4 regions of the Janthinobacterium sp. UMAB-60 genome follow, and region 1 is predicted to be linked to each of the others. Evidence: predicted binding sites of a transcription regulator. Region 1 holds the regulator's gene; each other region holds the start of a gene.
The links. Region 1 encodes sigma-54, which starts transcription at its own class of promoters, with help from an activator protein. Its sites were predicted from a motif close to TGGCANGNAANCTGCTTT; they were not measured.
Positions count from the first base shown of each region.

Region 2: a site for sigma-54 is predicted at 2,126-2,143, ahead of adh (aldehyde dehydrogenase). Genes of this name have one in related genera too.
Region 3: a site for sigma-54 is predicted at 1,201-1,218, ahead of pedF (cytochrome c-550 PedF). Genes of this name have one in related genera too.
Region 4: a site for sigma-54 is predicted at 1,593-1,610, ahead of pepA (flocculation-associated PEP-CTERM protein PepA). Genes of this name have one in related genera too.

Region 1 covers NZ_LT607495.1:91,386-95,079, reverse strand. Annotated here, with positions in the region: gene K0F86_RS21035 (3-hydroxyisobutyryl-CoA hydrolase) at 1-438, opposite strand, end outside; gene hpf (ribosome hibernation-promoting factor, HPF/YfiA family) at 575-934, opposite strand; gene K0F86_RS21025 (RNA polymerase factor sigma-54) at 1,004-2,482, opposite strand; gene lptB (LPS export ABC transporter ATP-binding protein) at 2,487-3,242, opposite strand; gene lptA (lipopolysaccharide transport periplasmic protein LptA) at 3,242-3,694, opposite strand, start outside.
Region 2 covers NZ_LT607510.1:8,592-12,285, forward strand. Annotated here, with positions in the region: gene K0F86_RS26860 (PQQ-dependent methanol/ethanol family dehydrogenase) at 1-26, opposite strand, end outside; gene K0F86_RS26865 (DUF779 domain-containing protein) at 76-465, opposite strand; gene adh (aldehyde dehydrogenase) at 519-2,039, opposite strand; gene K0F86_RS26875 (beta-propeller fold lactonase family protein) at 2,294-3,250, opposite strand; gene K0F86_RS26880 (TonB-dependent receptor) at 3,455-3,694, shown strand, end outside.
Region 3 covers NZ_LT607510.1:14,419-18,112, forward strand. Annotated here, with positions in the region: gene K0F86_RS26885 (ABC transporter substrate-binding protein) at 1-654, opposite strand, end outside; gene pedF (cytochrome c-550 PedF) at 679-1,164, opposite strand; gene rtcA (RNA 3'-terminal phosphate cyclase) at 1,296-2,315, opposite strand; gene K0F86_RS26900 (RtcB family protein) at 2,332-3,567, opposite strand.
Region 4 covers NZ_LT607502.1:24,793-28,486, forward strand. Annotated here, with positions in the region: gene K0F86_RS24770 (acyl-CoA thioesterase) at 1-300, opposite strand, end outside; gene K0F86_RS24775 (hypothetical protein) at 388-756, opposite strand; gene K0F86_RS24780 (hypothetical protein) at 886-1,023, opposite strand; gene K0F86_RS24785 (hypothetical protein) at 1,264-1,437, opposite strand; gene pepA (flocculation-associated PEP-CTERM protein PepA) at 1,686-2,519, shown strand; gene K0F86_RS24795 (nitroreductase family protein) at 2,598-3,694, opposite strand, start outside.

The DNA of each region.
Region 1 (3,694 bases):
GATATTGACTTCCGGCATGGCCATGCGCGTGCGGCCCGTGACGATGCGCAGGCGGTTGCCTGGCCCCGCTTGCGCCACGCCCATGCCGCCGCCCATCACCACGCCATCCATCACGGCGATATACGGTTTCGGATAGAAGTGAATCACATGATTTAACGCGTATTCTTCCGTAAAGAAGTCTTCCAGCAACGCGCTGCCGCCTTGCGGCGTAGCCAGGCCCGCATCGTAAAAGAAACGGATATCGCCACCGGCGCACAGCGCTTTCTCGCTGCTGGAACGGATCACGACGGCGTCCACCTGCGGATCGTCGCGCCAGGCCAGCAAGACGGCACTCAGGGCACGCACCATCTCCAGCGACAGGGAATTGAAGGCTTTCGGACGGTCGAGCACGATGTGTCCGGTGCGGTGGCGGATGGAGGTCTGGACGAAGTTGCTCATGGCAGGCAGGAAAGAAGTGAAAGTGCAAACATTCTAGCGCCTGTGCGGGGAAGATTGCGTTCAACAGGTCCAGGCGCAAAAAAGGGCGCAATGTGCGCCCTTAGTTGATCACAACCGGTTGAAAGTCGCGGGCCAGTTAGGCGGCGGCGAATTCTTCTTCCGAGTTGTCTGGCAGATGCTTGATCGCCTCTTTACCGTGCCCTTGCACTTTGGTTTTGTACTTCATCACTTGCCTGTCCAGCTTGTCGATCAGGGTATCGATTGCGGCATACAGGTCATGCGCCAGGCTTTCCACATAGACGGTTTTGCCACTCAGACGCAGGTTGACTTCGGCCTTTTGACGTTTTTCTTTCTCTTTGAGGTTATCCACGGTCAGAATCACGGCGATATCGATAACTTGATCGAAATGACGTTTCACGCGCTCCAGCTTCGTTTGTACGTATTCACGGATGGCTGGTGTCACTTCGAGATGATGTCCGCTGATGGTGAGATTCATACACACTCCTAAAGATGATCGGGTTCGTGCGGTCCATCCTATCCGGCCCGCAGAGGAACCGAAAAAAACTTACAAACACTTACGCAGGCTCACTGGCGGAATTTTCAACGCTTCCCGGTATTTGGCAACAGTACGTCGCGCAATCACCATGCCTTGTTCCCCCAGCATGTCCGCAATCTTACTGTCGGATAAAGGATTTTTAGGGTCTTCTGCTCCTGTCAGTTGCACGATCAATGCCCGTATCGCCGTCGATGACGCTTCGCCCCCCGCTTCGGTGGCGACGTGGCTACCAAAGAAATATTTCAACTCGAACATGCCGTGCGGGGTCAGCATGTACTTTTGAGTTGTTACCCGCGAGATAGTACTCTCGTGTAAACCCAGTGTATCAGCTATTTCACGGAGCACAAGGGGGCGCATGGCAACGGCCCCATGCGAGAAAAAGTTCTTTTGTCTTTCTACTATCGCCTGCGCCACGCGCAGGATCGTGTCGAAGCGCTGGCGCATATTCTTGATCAGCCACTTGGCTTCCTGCAACTGCGCGCCCATGGCGCCCTCGCCCTTGCCCTGCTTGAGCAGGTTGGCGTACATGGCGTTGACGCGCAGGCGCGGCATGACGTCATTGTTCAGGGTGACTTGCCAGCCATTGCGCGCGCGCTTGACGACGACGTCGGGCACCACGTAATCGGACACGTCCGAGGCAAACACGGCGCCCGGATGCGGATTGCACTGGCGAATCACCGTCTGCGCTTCGCGCAAGTCTTCCTCGTCGCAATCGAGAGCTTTTTTCAGCTTGTTGAAATCGCGCTGGGCAAACCAGGCCAGGTGCTTTTCCACGATGACGAGGGCCATGCGCCGCGTCACCATGGCGACGTGCGGCAAGCGCTTGATTTGCAGCGCCAGGCATTCGGATGCATTGCGCGCGCCCACGCCCGGCGGATCGAAACTTTGCAGCAGGGACAAGGCCGTGCGCATCTCGTCGGCGTCGATTTCCAGCTCTTCCGGCAGGCGCGCCAGGATGTCGTCGAGCGACTCTTCCAGGTAGCCATTGTCGTCGAGCGCGTCGATGATCAGCTCGACCAGCGCGCGGTCGCGCAATTCGAGCACCGTCACGCGCATCTGCTCCATCAGGTGTTCGCGCAGGGTGCAGTGATGGGCCTCCAGTTGCGGACGCGAATCTTCGTCGTCGGGCGCCTTGCCCCGGCTCGCCTCGCTCCAGTCGCTGTCGCCGCCGTCCGCGGCGGCCGGGCTGTCACCCGCCTCGCCGTCAAAGGTTTCCGCTTCGGCTGGCGCCGCGGGCGCCTCCTGGCCTGGCGGCTGGGGCGGCGCTTCGGCCGGCGCGGCCGTGGAACTCAGGGCCCCGTCGGACAGCAGGCGCAGCGAACGGTCGAGCGGATCGTCGAGGCGCTCGAGCAAGGGATTGTCCGTCAGCAGTTGCTCGAGTTCCTGGTGCAATTCCAGGGTAGACAATTGCAGCAGGCGTATCGATTGCTGCAACTGCGGCGTCAGTGCCAGGTGCTGCGAGGTGCGCAGCTGCAATGATTGTTTCATTGGCTCACATGCGGAAGTGTTCGCCCAGATAGACCCGGCGTACCGACTCGTTCGCGATGATGTCGTCGGGGCGTCCCGACGCCAGCACCGAGCCCTGGTTGATGATGTAGGCACGGTCGCAGATACCCAGCGTCTCGCGCACATTATGATCGGTGATCAGCACGCCGATATTGCGCTCCTTCAAGAAGCGCACGATGCGCTGGATCTCGATCACGGCGATGGGGTCGACACCGGCGAACGGCTCGTCGAGCAGCACGAAACGCGGGTCGGTGGCCAGCGCGCGGGCGATTTCCACACGGCGGCGCTCGCCGCCCGACAAGGACAGCGCCTGGTTCTCGCGCAACTTTTCAATTTGCAAGTCGGCCAGCAATTTATCCAGGCGCTCTTCGATCTCGGCCTTCTTCAGGGGACGGCCTTCGACGGTCTGGATTTCCAGCACGGCGCGGATATTGTCTTCCACCGTCAGCTTGCGGAAGACGGACGCTTCCTGCGGCAGATACGACAGGCCCATCTGCGCGCGGCGGTGGATCGGCAGGCGGGAAATGTCCACGCCGCTGATATCGATGCTGCCGCCGTCCGACGGCACCAGGCCGACGATCATGTAGAACGAGGTGGTCTTGCCGGCGCCGTTCGGGCCCAGCAAGCCCACCACTTCGCCGCATTCGACTTGCAGCGAGACATCATGCACGACTTGCCGCTTGCCATAGGTTTTTTGCAGCCCGCGAACGATCAGGGTGCTGCCGCAACGTGTATTGTCCATTAGTTCTTTCCTGGCGCGGGCGTGGCCGGCGTCTTGGGCTTCGGCTGGATCACCATGCGCACGCTGCCGCCATCCGGCGTGCTGGTGCCGCTGTCGGAATTTTCCATTTTGAATACTTCCTTGCGGCTGTCATACGAGATGAAGGCGCCGTTGGCCACGTCGGTCACTTTCGTGCCTTCCAGGCGCGTCAGCTTGGCCTTGGAAAACAGTTTCACCACTTCCGTCTTGTTGTCGTATTCCACGCGCTCCGCCTCGCCTTCGACCCACAGGTCGCCCGCGCCATCGCGCTTCTGGCGGAAGGTGGCCAGCTTGCCGGGATCGGCCCAGAACGTGATGAACTGGTAGCCTTGCGGGTCTTCCGTGATCAGGGCCCGGCCCGCCTTCATGGTCAGCGTCCCTTTCACCAGCACGACATCGCCCGTCAGCGTGCGCACCTGCTTGACGTCATCGAC
Region 2 (3,694 bases), on a different contig from region 1:
ACACTCAAACCGACGACGATTCCCATGATTTTTTTCTGCACAATCATCTCCCTCTGTTTTATTAGTATGTGTGTATCAAGTCTTGCGGTGCTCATGCGGCTGGGCATGCAACAGCGCGCACTCTTCATCGGTGAACAGGCGCGAGCGCGTCAGGAAGCGCTTGCCCGTGCCGTTGTCGAGTGAAAACATGCCGCCATTGCCATCGACCACATCGATAATCAACTGGGTATGCTCCCAGTACTCGAATTGCTCGAGTCCCATGTAAAACGGTGTGCCATTCAAGTTGCCGAGATAAACATCGGTGTCGCTGACATCGAACTCGCCCAGCGCATAGCACATGGGCGCACTGCCGTCGCAGCAGCCGCCCGACTGGAAAAACATCAACGGGCCGTGACGCTGACGCAACTTGTCCATCATTTCCAGCGCTGCATCGGTGGCGACCACCCGGGCAATTGCTGCACTCATGGCATCCCTTTCTGCGCCGCGCCTGGACTACAGGTGTGGCGCCTGTTGCCGGTTTAGAAGAAGCCCAGCGCTTTCGGGCTATAGCTCACCAGCAAGTTCTTCGTTTGCTGGTAGTGGTCGAGCATCATCTTGTGGTTTTCACGGCCGATACCCGATTGCTTGTAGCCACCAAACGCGGCGTGGGCCGGATACAGGTGATAGCAATTGGTCCATACGCGGCCCGCCTGGATGGCGCGCCCCATGCGGAAGGCGCGCGAGCCGTCACGCGTCCACAAGCCGGCACCCAGGCCGTACAAGGTATCGTTGGCAATCGCCAGCGCTTCGGCCTCATCCTTGAAGGTGGTCACGGACACGACGGGCCCAAAAATCTCTTCCTGGAAGATGCGCATCTTGTTATTGCCCTTGAACACCGTCGGACGCACGTAGTAGCCGCCCTCCAGGTCGCCTGCCTGCGTATGGCGCTCGCCGCCAGCCAGCACTTCGGCGCCTTCCTGGCGACCGATGTCGAGGTAGGACAGGATTTTTTCCAGTTGCTCCTGCGACGCCTGGGCGCCGATCATGGTGGACGAGTCGAGCGGGTTGCCCTGCTTGATGGCGGCCACGCGCTTCAAGGCCCGTTCGATGAATTTCTCGTAGATCGATTCCTGGATCAGCACGCGCGATGGGCAAGTGCACACCTCGCCTTGATTCAGCGCAAACATGGTAAAGCCTTCCAGGCACTTGTCGAAATAATCATCATCGGCATCCATCACGTCTTCAAAGAAGATGTTCGGCGACTTGCCGCCCAGCTCCAGGGTGACGGGAATCAGGTTTTGCGCCGCGTAACCCATGATCAGGCGGCCCGTGCCCGTTTCGCCCGTAAAGGCGATCTTGGCGATGCGCTTGCTCGACGCCAGCGGCTTGCCCGCTTCCAGGCCGAAACCGTTGATGATGTTCAACACGCCCGGCGGCAGCAAGTCGCCGATCAGCTCGATCAACACCATGATGGACGCGGGGGTTTGCTCGGCCGGTTTCAGGACGACGCAATTGCCGGCGGCCAGAGCTGGCGCCAGTTTCCACACGGCCATCAGAATCGGGAAATTCCACGGGATGATCTGGCCCACGACGCCCAGCGGCTCGTGATAGTGATAGGCATAGGTTTCCGCGTCGATTTGCGCGACGGAACCTTCCTGCGCGCGGATGCAGCCGGCGAAGTAACGGAAATGGTCGATGGCCAGCGGAATGTCGGCATTCATCGTTTCACGGATCGGCTTGCCGTTATCGATGGTTTCCGCCGTGGCGATCAGGCTCAGGTTCTGTTCGATGCGGTCGGCGATGCGGTTCAGGATATTGGCGCGCTCGGCAGGTGAAGTCTTGCCCCAGGCATCCTTGGCGGCATGCGCGGCATCCAGCGCCAGCTCGACATCTTCCGCCGTGGAACGGGCGATTTCGCAAAACGGCAAGCCCGTGATCGGCGTGATGTTAGGAAAGTATTCACCTTTTACTGGGGCAACGAACTGACCGCCGATGTAATTGTCATAGCGTTGTTTGAAGGGATTGGCTACGCCCAGTTTGCTGATGTCTGCGAGATTCATGTCGTCCTCTATCGGGTTAATTAGAATGGAATTGCTTTAATTAAAATCAAACGTCCTGGTACAGATGGGGTGAGTACACGGAGTCTTCCGCAAATGCCGTGCCAGCTCGCTGTCCCCCTACCCAACTTAGCGGGTTTTACCTCTGTTGCAAGGGCCTGGTCGCGATATCGGCGGGTTCAATTGCTGCCGTAGCGCGCCATCGCCGCTGCACAATGGAACAGGTGTACCAGACTGGAACACTTGTTCCAGCTTGCCTAACGGATCACCACGCCCCATGGCAATTCGCCCACGGCAATATCGGCCACCTTGCGCGCGCTGGCCGTATCGATGACGGAAACGCTGTTCGAGCGGCCATTGGCCACGTACAGCTTGCTGCCATCGGGCGTGATGGCCATGTTCCACGGGCGCTTGCCGACGGCAATGGTGGCCGTGACCTCGTTGCTGGCCGTATCGATCACCATCACCGTGCCATCCGCGCCATTCGAGACATACACCTGCTTGCCGCCGGGGTGGACCACGATGCCGTTGGCATTCTTGCCTGCAGGAACGGTGGCGACGGCCTTGCGCGCGGCCATGTCGATCACGTAGACGGCGTTGACCAGTTCGCACGCCACATAGGCGCGGCCCGAGTCCGGACTGAAACCGATGCCGCGCGGACGCAGTCCCACGGCGATGGACGCCACCTGGCGGCGTTGCGCCACATCAATGACATCGACTTGCTCGGCCTCTTCCGCACTGACCAGCAGCCAGCGCCCATCCGGGCTGAACACGGCATGTTCCGGGTTGCGCCCTTGCACCTTGATATCGGCGAGCAAGACGCCCGTCTGGCCATCGAGCAAGGTCACGCTATTGTTTTCCTCGACGGCCACGGCCACGTAGCGACCGTCCTGTGAGGCGCTGACGCCTTCGGGCGACTTGCCCAGCGCCACCGTGCGCACGGGCGTGCCGGTCGCGTTATCGATCAGCAACAAGGCGCTGCTGGCGGCGTCCGTGACAAACAATTGCCGTCCTGTCGGGTCGGCGGCGATGCCGCGCGGACGCTTGCCTGCCGCGATCTGGCGCACCACCTGGTCGGTCGCCGTGTCGATCACGCTCAAGGTGCCCGATTTTTCATTAGGGACATAGGCAAAAGGAGCGGCCTGGAGGGCGGTGCTGGCGAGCGCCGGCAGCAGCCAGCACACCTGGCGCAAGCGCGAGAATAAGTTGGGCATAATCACCTTTTTAATGGCAAAACACAGGAAAAGCGCGCGGTAGCGGCGCCTCTGATCATTGCTGCATGCAAACGCCGTGCCACGGACACGCGTATAATTTCCGCCCACCAATGGAGACATGGCAGGCATATTGCTTGATACAACTATGCAGACCTGCGCCGCGCACGCGACCAAGCAGGCTTTTATTCACATTGGAGAACCCGCATGCAGCATCGTTTCCGCTTGAACACCATCGCCAGCCTGTTTGTCGCCGGCAGCGCCACCCTCGCCCCCCAAGTTTTCGCCGCCGAGGCAGCTGACCTGGCCACTGGGCAACTCATGGATACGGTGGTCGTCAGCGGCAGCCGCATCGCCCATCCCAGCCAGGAAGTGCCGGCCTCGATCGACGTGGTCGACAGCGCCCGCATCCAGGATGGGCAGATCCGCGTCAACGCGTCGGAAGCG
Region 3 (3,694 bases), on a different contig from region 1:
GAAAGCGGGATCGCTTTTCAGCACCGATTCGATTTCCGAACGGTTCGCCAGCACGGCGTCGAGCTTGCCGGCCTGCAATTGCTGCAAGGCTTCGGCCGCCGTGTCGAAGATGCGCACGTCGTCGCGGTACTTGCCATTGTCTTCACCGAGCATCAGCATGGCGGCGATCGAGACCTTTTCCACGCCGATACGCTTGCCTGCCAGCGAAGCGACGCCATCGAACTGCGGCACGGCTTGCGCGCTGCGCGCCAGGCGCACGGTTTCCACGTAATACGGCGCAAAGATCTCGACCTTGTCGTTGTCAGCCATCAACTTCTTGTCGACTGGCACGTGCAGCATCACATCGGCGGGACCATAACCGAGGTAATGGCCTTTCCACACCATATTGCGCAAATCGTCGTTCAGGTTTTCGCCAGCGGGAAAGGGTAGCAAGCTCAGCTTTAAACCCAGTTTTTTGGCCAGCGCTTCGGCAATGTCGATATCGATGCCCGTGCCCTTGTCGGAAAACGGCGCGAACTCGTTATACACCGCCACTTTCAGGCTGCCCGACTGCTGCACTTTCTGCCAGTCGGCGCGCGCTGGCGCGGCTGCGCACAGCGCCAGGCAAGCGAGCGAAAGCATCGCGCGCGCGCCCGGGAGTTGGAATGAACGCATGGGACTCCTTGGTGATCAATCGACTCAGTTAGGCTCGCGGCGGGTTTCCAGGTAGGTCTTGATGGCCCACATAGCTTCTTGGTTGAAGACGCCCTCGAACGGCGGCATGTACACGGCGCCATTGCGTACTTTACCGTGGCGGATGGTCGCCAGGAAATAATTGTCAGTTTCCTTGTAGCAAGCCTGTTTCTTTGTCTCATTTTTGATGCCGAAGCAATCACGGTCGAGCTGGCGCAAGTCCGGCGCGATGCCGCCCGAGATGGCTTCGATGCCGTGGCAACGCGCGCAATTCTGGTTGTAGGCCGACGTGCCGACCGTCAAGGCCAGCTTGTTGCCCCGATATGGATTTTGTTCGAGCCACTTGTCGCCCACCTTGGGCAAGCCCGTGGTGTCGACGCCTTGCGGCGTGACATTGCCGTGCGCATAAGCATGCGGCAAGGTCAGCAGGGAAGTGAGGGCAACGGCGCCGGCGGCTGCCACGCCGAGCAGGGTACGGATGGAATAGGTCATGCTGGTCTCCTTGGTTTTTTTAGTCAATATCCAAGAAGAGCAAATGCCATGCCATGCGTACATGCCCCACATCCGGCCGCCCATGTATCAATTTGGAACAGCTGCAACAGGTATCTGTGTCACCACGAGGGTCAGGCGGCCACCACCGTGCAGATGCTGCCTCGCTCCTTCTGCTCGAAAGTAATACGTACTGGCAAAAATCGGGCAATCACCTCCGCATTCGTCAGCGCATGCTGCGACACCTTGTTGCAACTGAAAGCACCGCCACCGGCCAGCGCCATCGGCAGCAAGAGCTGGTCGGCCAGGTGCTCGCCCACGGCCGCGTCCGTCTTGAGATAGGCGCGTACCTCGTTCAACAGGCGCTTGGCCACGGATTCGGCCAGCAAGGACTTTTCGCCGAAGGAAGTAAACACTTCCGTGACGTGTTCATGCTCCAGCGTCAGCAACAGGACATTGCCCGGTCCCTGCTCCGCCGGCAAGCCGACGAGGCGCAGCTGCTTGCCGCTCCAGCCCATGACGCTGGCGACACGCTCGAGCTCGCGCTGCGCCACGCTCACGTGCACGCCCGCCACCACGCTTTCCGCATACCCGGCCTTGCGTTCGCCGCGCTGCAGCAGTGAAATGGGTAGCAAGCGCTGGCACGGTTGCACGGTGGCCAGCACCTCGCCACCACCTGCGGGATGAAAGCCATAGCGCTGCTGCGTAATCTCTACCTCTGCGCCCATCTGTTCCAGGATGCGGCCATACGCGCGCTGCAGGAAATGCACGGGCGGCGCCATGGCATTGTGCGTGCCGCCGCTGATGCGCACGGTGGACGGCCCATCCGCATGCAGCAAAGCCGGCAACAAGGTTTGCAGTACCAGGGTGCAGCTGCCGGCGCTGCCGATGGCAAAGCGGTAATCGCCGCCGCGTATGGGGCCAGGCATGAATTCCAGGCTCGCTGCGCGCAGCGCCACCGGCGTCGTGCGCGCTCCGCAAATGGCGGCCGCCGCCTGCACGGCCAGCAGATGCTGGCGCAGCAAACCGGGCTTTTCCCGCCCCGCGCGGATATTCGTCAAGCGGAATGGCTGCGCCGTGATCATGGACAGGCTCAGCGCCGAGCGCAAAATCTGTCCGCCGCCTTCGCCTTGCGCTCCATCAATTTCTATCATTTCTTCTTTCTCTCTGTTAACCTTTGACGCAAACGACCTGCTTCAGGATATGCACGACATCGACCAGTTCGCGCTGCGCCAGCATCACCGCATCGATATCCTTGTAAGCCATCGGAATCTCATCGATCACGTTTTCATCCTTGCGGCATTCCACGCCCTCGGTGGCGCGGATCTGGTCGGCCAGGTTGAAGCGCCGCTTCGCTTCCGTGCGGCTCATCGTGCGTCCAGCACCGTGGCTGCAGCTATGGAAACTCTCCGCATTGCCCTTGCCGCGTACGATAAAACTCTTGGCGCCCATGGAACCGGGAATGATCCCCAGCTCGCCGGCGCGGGCCGAGACGGCCCCCTTGCGCGTGACCAGCACATCCTTGCCGAAGTGGTGCTCCTTCTGCACATAGTTATGGTGGCAGTTGACGGCTTCCACATGCGTCTGGAACGGCTTATGGATGACCGTGCGCACGGCCGCGATCAGGTTCTGCATCATCACTTCGCGGTTGTTGCGTGCAAACCGCTGCGCCCAGCCCACCGCTTCCACGTAATCGTCGTAATGCTGCGTGCCTTCGGCCAGGTAAGCCAGGTCCTGGTCGGGCAGGTTGATGAAGTGCGTGCGCATATCCTGCTTGGCCAGTTCGATGAAATGCGTGCCGATGGCATTGCCCACCCCACGCGAACCGGAATGCAGCATGAACCACACGGAACCCTGTTCATCGAGGCACACTTCGACAAAATGGTTTCCGCTGCCCAAAGTTCCCAGATGACGGTAGTTATTCGTATTTTTCAGCTTCGGCGTTTTCAGGCAGATGGCGTCGAATTCATCTTTCAATTGCAGCCACGCGGCATCGACCACCGAAGGCGGCGTCTGCCAGGAACCTTCGTCACGGCCGCGGTGGCCGCGCGTCTTCAGCGACATCCCGTGCGGAATGGCGCGCTCGATGGCGCTGCGCAGTGGTCCCAGGCTATCGGGCAAGTCGCTGGCCGTCAGCGTGGTTTTCGCCGCCATCATGCCGCAACCGATATCCACGCCCACCGCCGCCGGAATCACCGCGCCCAGGGTGGGAATCACGCTGCCGATGGTCGACCCTTTACCCAGGTGGACGTCGGGCATGACGGCGATATGCTTGTAAATGAACGGCAGGGTCGCCGTGTTGCGCAATTGTTTTTTGGCCGCTTCTTCGACGGGCACGCCACGGGTCCACATTTTGACGGGACGGCTGCCTTCGGTATGCAGGACTTCGTATTCTTCTTTCTTCATCGCTTCTCTCATCTTGTATTTTAATCAGTACGACAACCCGACAAGGTGGGACAGGATTTTCTGCCAGGCTCACTGCGCCTGCCAGGCCGGTTTGACGCGGCTGATCGATGTAATCCTGTCGGCATTC
Region 4 (3,694 bases), on a different contig from region 1:
CACCAGGCGCTGCTGGATGTTTTCCGTCACCACGCGGATGCCCACTTCCATCGAGGTCGTGCCCGTGTAATTGATCGAGGCCAGGAAGGTCACCAGCTCACCCACGTGGATCGGCTGCAAGAACATCACCTGGTCCACCGACAAGGTGACCACATAGCTGCCCGAATAGCGGCTGGCGCAGGCGTAGGCGACGCTGTCGAGGTATTTCAGGATGGTGCCGCCGTGCACATTGCCGGAAAAGTTGGCCATATCGGGCGTCATCAGGACCGTCATCGTCAGTTCATGGGCCGACCAGTTCATCGCGCTGTCCAAAGTGTTCTCCAAGGGGGAATAAAAGTGAGGGGGATGTAAAAACCGGCCCCAGGGGCCGGTGGCAGGGACAGGCTGTTACAGTCCCAGGGTATCGATGTCGGCCAGCGAGTCGCGGCCCTTGTCGGAAATGTCGTGGCCCTCGCCTTCCGCGCGCGCCACGATGTGGGCTTTCTTGCCCAGGAAATAGGCCACGTCCGATTCCAGCTTGGTCAGCGGATCGGCGGCGACGGCGCGCAGCCCCATGATGCAGCGGCGCAGGAACAGCAACTGTTGTGCTTTCTCGGTGATGGACAAACGGCCATCGCGTGCATAGCTGAGCAGCTTCAGGCCGGACAGGCGCTTGGCATTGCGGGCAACGCAAGCACTGGGGCGCTCGGTCTTGATGCCGCGTGCAACTTGCTCCAGCGCGTCATATTCATCGGTTGTTAATTTCTCGTTCTTCATTACTTTTCCATAAAAGGCCAGGTGTTCGGCCCCCATGGTACGCGCCCCGCTGCGCATCGGCAACAGGCAACGTGATTCAGTCGCCGCCCACCCTGCGGATGGCGTACCGAAAATGCGCGTGAAGCGCGCTTATTTGTAGCTGCGCAGCAGCAGCCACGCCAGGCCGCAACCAGCCACGGCGCCCGCCAGCGCCAGCGCTGCGAGGTTTTTGCTGGTGATCACAGGGCGCCGGCCCAGGTAGATTTTGTTATGCAAGGAATTGCCCATGGTGGTCTCCTGTACAAGAATTTTTATGATGTCTCATTATAAGAACAGAATCGTGACGGCCACATGACACACAGCAGTTAGCGCTTGATTTGTATCCACTCGGCAATGTTTATTGGCATTTTTGTTGTTTAATTGGCGTGGCGCCACCGCCGCCCGCGCAATCCATTTCCGACCAGAAATAAACAGCGCGCGGCAGTGGCCTCGCCGCCCAGGTGCGCTCAGGCGCGCGATGACTTGCTGTCAGCCCATCTTGACGGGCGGCGGCGGCGGCGTCGGTTCCTCGACGGGCACGGGATCCGTGTGCGGCGGCTTTTCTGGCGGCGGCGTCAGCGGATCGCCTTCGGGCGGCGGCGGAATATCCGGTTCAGGCGTGCTGTGCGCACGCAGCGGGGCATGACGGGATGGTAGTTGCATGGTGACCTCCTTTGCCCCACTGTAGCCGATGACAGGAAAGACTGGCGCCCGCGAGCCGCGCCATAGGCCGGGTAAAACGTCGATTTTTTTTACACACGCGCGAAAAACGGCACCCCTGTTTTTATAAGCTGTTGAATTCAAATGCAAATATTAGATGGTACGAATTCTGCTTCAAGGGCGTATGAGGTTATCTGAGGCAGCCGCCACAGTGACCTGGTCCGATCAACCCTCACGCTGAAGGAAATGCCATGAAAACGCTGTCCTCATTCCTGCGTCTCGCTCTCTCCGCGGCCACCATCGGCGCCGCGCTGATCAGTGCTCCCGCATTCGCTGGTCCTTTGTTTACCGTCAATGAAGGTTCCGTCCCCGGTTCCGCGGCCAATCTGGTGGTGGCCGACCGCATCAGCTTTGAATATCACGCGCGCGTCGAACAAACCATCGTTGGCGGTTTAGGTGGCGGCAACGACCCCTTCACTCAAACAGGCTTTCTGACCAAGGCCGCTTTCGGCAGCCCCAATGGCGGCAGCGTTCCATCGCAACTGAACGCCCTCAATGGCTATGGCATCTATGGCCTGTTTACCATCACCGGCCAGTCCGATACGCTGGCTGGCGGGATCCACGCCAACTTTCAAACCCTGAGCATGACCTTGTACATCGACCCCAACCAGGACACGGCACTGTCGATCAGTAACGTGGCAGGTTCGCCGGTGAACGTGGGTGGCGTCACCGGCGATGACTTTGCGATCGTGACCTACACGCTCGACGTGGGCGAAGCACACATTTTCGCCGGCCTGGCCCAAGGCGACTTCAAGGCCTTGCTTAACGCCACATTGACGCCGCAAGGACAGTTATTTTTCGTCAACCCCAACCCGTTTTTCCCGCTGGAGTCCCTCAGCGGGAATACGAACAGCTTCGTCGGTGGCAGCCTGACCAACAGTTTCATCGCGATGGCCGACGGTGGCGGCCTGGAATTATTCCAGGCCGCTGTACCTGAACCAGGCACCATCGCCCTGCTCGGCATCGGCCTGTTTGGCCTGGGCATGACTGCGCGCCGCAAGCAAGGCGGGCAGCGCCAGGCTTGACATGCGATCATCGCGCCTGAAAGCCGCTGAGGTCCTCAGCGGCTTTTTTCGCTGTGGCAAGCGGCAAACCCATGCCGTTCACGCAAGCGTCCTCCCGTTGACCGGCGCCACCAGCAAATCGTGCAGCGGCCGGCGCAAGGAGCGCGCCTGGGCCGCCGGGCCGGCGCCGATGCGGCCAAGGAACACGGCCCGATCAAACGCCACAGCACCCAGCACGGCCTGGCATTGCAGCGCCAGTTCCTGCGCCAGCTCCAGCATGCCGTCGGTGCGCGAAAAGGCCCGCCGTTCGCGCACATAACGGGCGAAGATCAGCGGCGTCAGTTCCGGCTGTAATTGCAGGCCCAGCTGCGTGGCCGTCAGCCAGAAGCGCTGCATGGCCCTGCCCGCCGCCACGTAATCGTCGATGTGACGCGGCGGCGCCTCGGCCAGCAGCACGAAATGCGCGGCGCAATACAGGCCCGGCAGCAAGTCCATCTGCAGACGCGGGGCAATGGTGCCTCCCAGCCAGGTATTGAAAAAATCCACGCGGCGCCAGCTGTGCATGACCCAGCGCATCAGCCGCGCCGTCATCGGGTCCACGCCCAGCGCCTGTTCCGGGATGCGGTCGCTGCTGAAGCGCGCCCCCCACTCGATCACGTCGCGGTGTACCTTGTGCGCTTCGGGCATGGTCAGGCGCAGCTTCGCATTGTCGAACATCAGGCGCGCGCAGGCCAGGCGCATGCGCCAGCCTTCAAACCACTGCACGCTGTAGCCGGGCGGCAAGCTGGCCGCCAGGGCCGCCTTTTCGCTGGCGCGCAGGCGGCGCGTGCTGAGCCGTCGCCGCTGCACGCTGCGCTGCGGCAGGAAGGCCGCCAGCGGGTCGGGCAGCATGCCGGGGCTGTCGACAAAGCGCACGTCAAACGTGGGCAAGGTGTCGGGCAAGCCGCCGCGCCGGCGCGCTTCCATGCGCAAGCCATGGCTGCTGGCCGCCAGCGCCATACTTTCAAGCAAGGCGCCCAGCGACAGCTGGCTGGGATGGCCGTCAAGGTCGTACACGCAGTGGCTGCGCGTATCGAAGCCATGCACGACGACATGGCGCGGGTCCACGACTTCAAAGCGCCACGGCTGCGTGTTGTCGCCGCTGGGTGCCCAGCGCGCCTGGTCGAGAATGTTTTCCAGTACGGGATCGATCATCA